One region of the Clostridium fermenticellae genome, then DNA from elsewhere that is predicted to be linked to it. Evidence: a T-box and tRNA genes for the amino acid it is inferred to sense, from the RefSeq annotation. Region 1 holds a T-box; the other holds one or more tRNA genes.
What was found. The T-box of region 1 lies ahead of leuS (leucine--tRNA ligase). A T-box ahead of a tRNA ligase gene usually reads a tRNA of that ligase, here a tRNA-Leu.
Positions count from the first base shown of each region.

Region 2: it encodes a tRNA-Leu, which carries the amino acid that the T-box ahead of leuS (leucine--tRNA ligase) is inferred to sense. The anticodon was not compared.

Region 1 covers NZ_CP032416.1:2,674,700-2,679,124, forward strand. Annotated here, with positions in the region: gene D4Z93_RS12310 (DUF5685 family protein) at 19-900, shown strand; gene D4Z93_RS12315 (J domain-containing protein) at 884-1,486, shown strand; gene D4Z93_RS12320 (hypothetical protein) at 1,506-2,024, shown strand; tRNA gene D4Z93_RS12325 (tRNA-Gln) at 2,081-2,155, shown strand; T-box leader at 2,280-2,482, shown strand; gene leuS (leucine--tRNA ligase) at 2,589-4,425, shown strand, end outside.
Region 2 covers NZ_CP032416.1:1,119,684-1,124,108, reverse strand. Annotated here, with positions in the region: gene D4Z93_RS05380 (ATP-binding protein) at 81-1,358, shown strand; gene D4Z93_RS05375 (hypothetical protein) at 1,449-2,072, opposite strand; tRNA gene D4Z93_RS05370 (tRNA-Leu) at 2,247-2,331, opposite strand; tRNA gene D4Z93_RS05365 (tRNA-Lys) at 2,344-2,419, opposite strand; tRNA gene D4Z93_RS05360 (tRNA-Gln) at 2,423-2,497, opposite strand; gene D4Z93_RS05355 (GxGYxYP domain-containing protein) at 2,625-4,425, opposite strand, start outside.

The DNA.
Region 1 (4,425 bases):
AGGAATGGAGAATGATTCATGTTTGGCTATGTTACTCCATGTAAAATGGAGCTTAAAATTAAAGATTATGAAAAGTTTAAAGCTTATTACTGCGGACTATGCAAATCAATAAAAACTAATATTGGCAATATCCCAAGATTTTCACTTAATTATGACATGACATTCTTAGCTATACTGCTTGATTCTATTTATGGTGAAAAAACATCATATAGTAAAATAACATGTTCTATTCATGTTTTAAAGAAAAAAATCATAGTTAATGAAAATAACTGTTTAAAATATGCGGCATTTTGTAATATAATCCTGAGTTATTACAAACTTCTGGATAATATTAACGATGATTCATCATTTAAAAGTAGAGTCTTTTCCATATTCTTAAAAAAATATGTACAAAATGTTCCACCATACTTAAATGGACATTTAGACTATATAAAAGAAGAGTTAAATAACTTAAATACAATTGAATCCTTAAATAAAAGTTGTGAATCAATAGATAAGGTTTCCCATCCATTTGCCAAACTTATAGGTTTTATTTTATCATCATATAAAAATGACGAAAATAAACCCAATTTATATTGGCTCGGTTATAACCTCGGAAAATGGATCTATATAATAGATGCCTGGGACGATTTAGAAAATGACATTAAGGGCAAAAAATTTAATGCAATAAATGCTTGTTTTAATAAATCCAACGATGATTATAAAACCTTTTCTAAAAGTATAGAAAGACAGATTGACTTTACATTGGTTTCTTGTGCCTCTGAGTGCTTAGCCACCTTAAATAAATTACCTTTAAAAAGAAATGAAGACTTACTATACAATATACTACAACTTGGATTAATGGAAAAAATGGATAAAGTATTTAAAAGGAGTGTTTACAACAATGAAAAATCCATATGAAACACTTGGAGTAAATGAAAATGCATCAAAGGATGAAATAAAGAGTGCTTATAGAAAGCTAGCCAAAAAATTTCATCCTGATCAATATGGCAACAATCCACTTAAAGATCTTGCTGAGGAAAAAATGAGAGAAATAAATGAAGCTTATGACTACCTTATGAAAAATTCACCACAAAGTAGCAGTTATTCAGGCAGTGGTAATAGTTCTAATTCTTACAATGGCTCAAATACATATTCTGAAATAGAAATGGATATCAGAAATGGCAATTTTGCTTTTGCCGAACAGAAATTAAATAAAATAACCACACGGAATGCCGAATGGAACTATCTTATGGGATTAGTCAATCTTAAACGCGGATGGTATAACGATGCTTTAAACAACTTAAATAATGCCTGCAGACTTGAACCCTATAATATGAAATACAGAGAAGCTTTAAATCAACTGAATAATTCAAATAGATCTTACAGAGAACCTTACTACAATAACAGAAGAGGAAATTCTGATATGTGTGATATGTGTGCAACTCTTTATTGTATGGATGCATGTTGTGAATGCAATGGTGGAGATTTTATAGGTTGTTGTTAAAAAAGGAAGGATATTTTTTATGAACAGTATTAAAAATAAATCATCATACATAGCAAAAGGCGGTCTATTTACCGCTGTTGGAGTTATACTTGTTTATTTAAGTACTATATTCCCGGTAAATAGACTATTTTTACTCATGATTGCCTCCTGTATAATACCAATGTGTGTAATAGATTTAGGACTTAAAAATGCTCTCACAATTTATTTATCAACTTCGCTTTTATCATTACTCATAGGCGGTATTAGAGCTACAACTATTTTCTATGTGGTCTTTTTCGGATCATATGGAATAATAAAATACTATATAGAAAAAATAAGCAAACTTTATGTGGAAATAATACTTAAACTCATATTTTTTAATATCTGTTTGGCTTTTATGTATTTTACTTTTAAATTATTTATAGCAAATTTAATTAACTTAAACTTATCTATATACATTGTTTTAATAGTTGTACAATTTGCATTTTTAATTTACGATTATGCTGTAACCTTGTTTATAAATTATATAAACAATAGATTTTATAAAAAAAAGTATTGACATATTATTTGATTTTGGTATAATATCTAGTGTTGAGATGTTAAGACATTATATGTTGCCCATTCGCCAAATGGTAAGGCACCTGCCTCTGGAGCAGGCATCTGTTGGTTCGAATCCAGCATGGGCAGCCATAAAAGAGCTTTTTAGAAGTTCTTTTTTTTTATCCAAAAACCTTGTTAAATATTCTGTTTTCTTGCTTGACAAAAGATTTTCATTAATATAAAATCATTATTATATAATTATAATAGATTTCTATATTGTGCTTTGAAGAGGAGCAGTAATTTGTACATCATCCAAAGAGAGCTGTTACTTGCTGGGAAGCAGCGTTGATGTAATATGAACTTACCTCAGAGTTTATCTGTAAAAACAGATACGGACAAAACCGTTATATTTTAAAGTGAAATCTTTTTAAGATTTAATTAGAGTGGTACCGCGGAATAAAGCTTTTCGTCTCTTAAATGAGATGTATGAGCTTTTTTATTTTACAATGTTTTTATTACCTATATAGATAATTCTTTTTAGTTAAAATGTTATATATAAACGATAAATCAAAGGAGAGGTATTATGGGAAACTACAGTACTAATATTGATAAAAAATGGCAAAAAAAATGGGAAGAATCTGAATTATATAAATTTGATGAAAAAAATCCTGGAGAGAAACTTTATACTTTAGAGATGTTCTCCTATCCTTCTGGAAGTAAACTTCATGCAGGACACTGGTTTAATTATGGTCCAGTAGATTCATGGGCAAGGATGAAAAAAATGCAGGGATACAATGTATTTCAGCCAATGGGTTTTGATGCATTTGGACTTCCTGCAGAAAACTACGCTATAAAAACAGGAATTCATCCTAAAGATTCAACAATGAAGAATATAGATACTATGGAAAAGCAATTAAAATCCATGGGTGCCATGTTTAACTGGGAAAATGAAGTAATAACATGTCTTCCCGAATACTACAAATGGAATCAATGGTTATTCCTACAATTATATAAACATGGATTGGCATACAGAAGTAAAGCTCCAGTAAATTGGTGCCCTAGCTGCAACACTGTTCTTGCTAATGAACAAGTAATTGACGGCAAATGTGAAAGATGCAGTACAGAGGTAGTTAGAAAAGATTTGACTCAATGGTTCTTAAAAATTACAAACTATGCAGATGAACTACTTGAAAAATTAGATGATCTTGATTGGCCGCAAAAAACAAAAGCTATGCAAAGACATTGGATCGGAAAATCAAAGGGTGCAGAAGTAACATTTAAAATTGCCGATTCAAATTTGAATTTCAAAGTATTTACAACCAGGGTTGATACACTATTTGGAGTTACATATGCTGTTTTAGCTCCTGAAAACAAGTTAGTTGATCAAATAACAACTCCAGAATATAAAGATGCTGTTGAAGAATATAAAAAACAAGCAAAAGCTCAATCTGAAATTGAAAGACAATCCTTATCAAGAGAAAAAACTGGTGTATTTACAGGTTCATATGCTATAAATCCTATAAATAATAGAAAAGTTCCTATCTGGGTTGCAGACTATGTATTAAGTACATATGGAACAGGTGCTGTAATGGCAGTTCCCGCTCATGATGAAAGAGATTTTGATTTTGCTACAAAATACAAACTTCCTATAGAAAGAGTAATTGAGGGAGGAGATCTTCCATATGTAAAACACGGTAAAATGATAAACAGCGGTGAATTTACCGGATTGTTTACAGATGAAGGCAAAGAAGCTATCGTTACAAAACTTTCAAAAGATGATTTAGGAGGATGGAAAATAAATTACAGGTTGAGAGATTGGTTAATCTCAAGGCAGAGATATTGGGGAACTCCTATTCCTATAATTTATTGTGATGACTGCGGAATTGTCCCTGTACCGGAAGATGAGCTTCCTGTTGAATTACCATATGATGTAGAATTTTCTCCTGATGGTAAATCTCCACTTTCAAAGTCAGAAAAGTTTATGAATACTACTTGTCCTATATGTGGAAAACCTGCTAGAAGAGAAGCGGATACACTAGATACTTTTGTATGTTCCTCATGGTATTACTTAAGATATGTTGACAACAAAAACAGTGAAAAACCTTTTGATACCGAAAAAGTAAATAGAATGCTTCCAGTAGACATGTATGTTGGCGGCCCTGAGCATGCTTGTATGCATCTCTTATATGCCAGATTCATAACTAAGGCTTTAAGAGATATGGGCTATATCAATTTTGATGAACCATTTTCATCACTAAGACATCAGGGATTAATATTAGGTCCCGATGGACAAAAAATGAGTAAATCTAAGGGAAATACAATTTCACCGGACGATTATATACAAAAATTTGGTGCAGATGTATTCAGAATGTATTTAATGTTCGGTTTTGATTATAGTGAAGGCGGTGCCTGGAGTGATG
Region 2 (4,425 bases), 1.3 Mb from region 1:
TATGTTTGATTGTATCTAAAGATTTAGCTTATAATATTATTGGCTTTTATTTTTTATTGGATTTAAGGAGTTGTATACCATTGAAAGAAAATATATTTACTTTAATCTTAATGGCAATTGTAGTATCTCTATCAGGTGAATTAAAATTCTATCCATTTCACAGCACCTTTCAGATAAGCTTTGGTGTACCAATCTTCTTCTTATTTTTACTTATGATAAGAAAAACGCCTCGTGTATTACTAGGTTTAATCGTTGGCTTGAGTGTCTTTGGATTCCGCTTTACATTGGATATATTAACAAAACCAGGTTTTGGATTTTATCATAATTTATTATTTAATCTTCCAACATTTTTTTATTATTTCACATATGCACTGATGTTTACATTAACCAAAGTCAACAAAACAAAAATACATCCACTCTGGATAGGTTTTTTATCTATTATAATAGAAACATCATCAAGTATAGTAGAACTCACCTTCAGATATTTTCTATTGAATGATATGATTACAATTTCAATTGTAATTGAAGTTTTTTTAATAGCAATAATACGAAGTTTTTTTGCCCTAGGCTTCTTCTATGCAATTAAACTTCATGAAGTAGAATTGAAAAATATTGAACAGAAAAAACAAAATGAACATATGATTCTTTTGATTTCAAATTTATATGAGGAATCAATGCAGCTTCATAAAACCTTAAAACAATCAGAAAGTATTACAAGAGACTGCTATAACTTATATGAGAATTTAAATAATAATGATGTTATATATGATCCCAAAGATTTATCTCAAAAACTACTATACATTACGGGCCAGATACATGAAATTAAAAAAGATAACCAAAGAATATATGCAGGACTATCCAAAATGATTATGTCTGAAAATTATACAGATTATATAAGTATAGATAAGATAAGTTATATTGTAGTTAACACAAACAAAAAATATGCTGAATCATTAGACAAACAAATTGAATTCATTTTAGAAATTAATGATTCTTTCCCAGAACTCCATGTTTATACAATTCTTTCTATTATGAATAACTTAATATCAAATTCTATAGAATCTATCAAAGATAAGGGCTGCATAAAATTACTCATAAATAAATTTAAAAATAATGTAGAAATTACAATTTCAGATACAGGAAGTGGTATACCTCAAAAAAAGAACAAGTTAATTTTTAAACCCGGGTATACTACAAAATATGATATTTCTGGTAAGCCATCAACAGGAATGGGACTTCCATATGTAAACCAGGTTGTAAATAATTTAAATGGTTCTATAAACTTAAAAAGCAATAAAAGTAAATTTAAAACAATCTTTACTGTTAAGCTCCCAATTTCTTCATTGATAAAGAAATAAATATTAATATGATTATTTTAAAATAGCAATTAATATGTGAATATAGCTTGTTGAATAACAGTATTGGTTGTTCAACAAGCTCTTGTAAATTTATGGTACTTTATTCAAACTTTTTATTTTACTGCTTATAACTTCAAATTTTTCTTTATCTTTTAAATCTAAGGCACCATCTGCCATCACATATAATGCCTCCAAATAAATTTCATCATATTCCTTCTTTGTAATAGGCTTTAATAAGAATTCACTATTATATTTAGCAGCAGGTTTATCTCCAAAATAAACTTTTTTAAGCACTTTTATATATGCTGCAAGTTCATCCTTAAATAAAACAAAAAAATTTCTACTTTGCCTGTCTTCGCCATTTTTTATAGAACACATTTTTATACAATTTCGTTTTAAAGAATTAATTACTATTTTCTCACCATCTTTAATTCTAAATTCTTGAAGATCTATGTGTTCATCATGTGTAAGTTTATCATTTATTCGATTTAAAAAATTTATATACTTTTCTAATTCATTTTTGGTTAAAGAATATTGATTGTCTATAATTTCTCTATTAACGTTTTTCTTGAACGATAGACTGCAATTAATTAGGTCATCAAATGATACAATTATATAATCCGTCATTTTATTTAAAACTTTATTTGGAATAAGTTTTATTTGGTAAGAAAAATCATCTTCTACTTTTGATAAAATAAAATTGCTAATTTCCATAATCAACTCTCCTAAATATATTAAACTCATGTAATTATACATGAAAAAAGTCGTTTTTTGTATATATGAAAAATATTAAAAGTATTAAAAATATAATGACATTACACTATATTTTTAATACTTTTAATTTTTAATTTAAAATAAAAATAACTTGCGTCCACAAGTCACAGAATATGGTGCAGGTGAAGGGACTCGAACCCCCATGCCGTAAAGCGCTAGATCCTAAGTCTAGTGCGTCTGCCAATTTCGCCACACCTGCATAATATTATATTGGTGGCTTACCGGGGAATCGAACCCCGGACACCATGATTAAAAGTCATGTGCTCTACCAACTGAGCTAGTAAACCCTATGGCTGGGATGGCAGGATTTGAACCTACGAATGATGGAGTCAAAGTCCATTGCCTTACCACTTGGCGACACCCCAATAATCAATAGCCGTACAATAACGGCTGACACTCATATATTATAATTATTTTTATTATTTTTGTCAAATATTTTTCATTGCTTATGTCGATTATGGGTAAAATTGGAATTGCTATCAATAAAGATTTTTAATGTTTTACACTATCCTTAATTAATTTCATAAATACCTCAGGTGTAACTACCTTTACATTTGGATTTGCTTTTAATTTATTTATTACATAATTAACATTTTCAGTGCTCTTACTCCAAACATGAACATAGACAAAGGTATATGCTTTAGAATTTGATTCATTTACCTCACCTGAATCCACTCTGCTATTAATTTTTTTAACCAATTCATCCTCCGACTCGATGTTGTCCCACAGCAGATCTCTACATGATACTATTGGTTTATTATTAGACCATACTATCTGTCCTTTGAAATTATCATGTTTTTTATAATCAAGATAAAATATTCCATCTATATTAGATTTTTGAGTAAACTTATTCCAAAGATCGACATTATTAAAAGACATATCATCTATAACAGAAATATATCTTTCTCCTGATCTTTTCATATAATCATTTAGTACATTAATATATGTATTTAACTTACTTCTCTTAAATTTACTCGGATACATATATCCATTTCCAGAAGGAGCTACAATAAAATTATTATATTTATCTTCATTACTTATACTATCATAGTACATCTTAAATACAGTAGGCGCTAAATAATATATAGATGGACTCATAGACCACCCCAAAGAAAGTTTATCTCGGTTACTATAACCATACCATTTATCAGAGGTATAATTGCTCCCTAAATTCCACTGCTGATTGTCCCCGTCAGACATTATAAATGTAACATAATGAAAGTTTCCCTTTTGAGAAAGCATAGAGTCAGGTTTTATTACAATATCCTGTAATGGAAAAGCACTTAATACAGTTAGATTATATGACCAGTCTGCAGCAACCAAACTTGTACCACACTTTGATGCTATACTAACATTTATAAATTCATCAGGTCCCCATCCCATACAGACGGAATTACCCTCCATAGATAAAAAAACTTTTTCTCTCAAAGCTGTCTTATTTATACTATCTTCATAGAATACAAGCGATTTGCTCATTATAGCATAATCTCTCAATGGAGCAGCTTTATCAGGGGAAATTTGAATCACAGTAGAATGATTTAACCCCTTATTCCATAAATTATTATAGGCCCAATTCTGATCTGTATTTCTGCAGTCACCATTAATTTTTGTAATCCCGTTATTTATTACCTTAGATTCTATTGACTCGTCAACAACTATAGAATTATTTAGCGATGCAAGAGAACAAGCATTATTTATTGAAGGATCTTTAGAATTTTTGTTACTATAAAGTATATATCCGTCTATCTTATCTTTATAAATTTTTAATAACTGCCATGGATCTTGAATTTTTTCATATGGTATTTTATAATTATTATTTAAATCGCTAAGCCATACTCCGTAATCCGGCTGAGAAGAACTAAGTGTATATATTTGGGAAGTAGTATGTCCATTAACTATTCCCTGAAGACTTGCTATCATTGTCTTTTCTGCATTAGTCATTAAATCCTGAGAAATTACATATAATTTCTCAGGAAGGATAGGATTTTTTACATAACCAGAAATTTTTTGTGTCTTATTATTCAAAACAATAGAAGATGTTGTTGTTGTATTTTTACTACCTTTCCACTTACTCCATTTTACATCAAATGAATTACTGTTTTCTTTGCAGTAATCATAAAACTTTTGTAAAAAATTCATTCTTTCATTGTTTTTAAAAGATTTAACCTGTTCTTCATCATAATTTCCTAATGCAAGCTCTCTTTTTATAATATCCTCTGCACTCACTTCATTACAATTTTTCATCATGTCATACATAATCATAAAAGTTCCTGTTCTACCCATACCTTGTTTG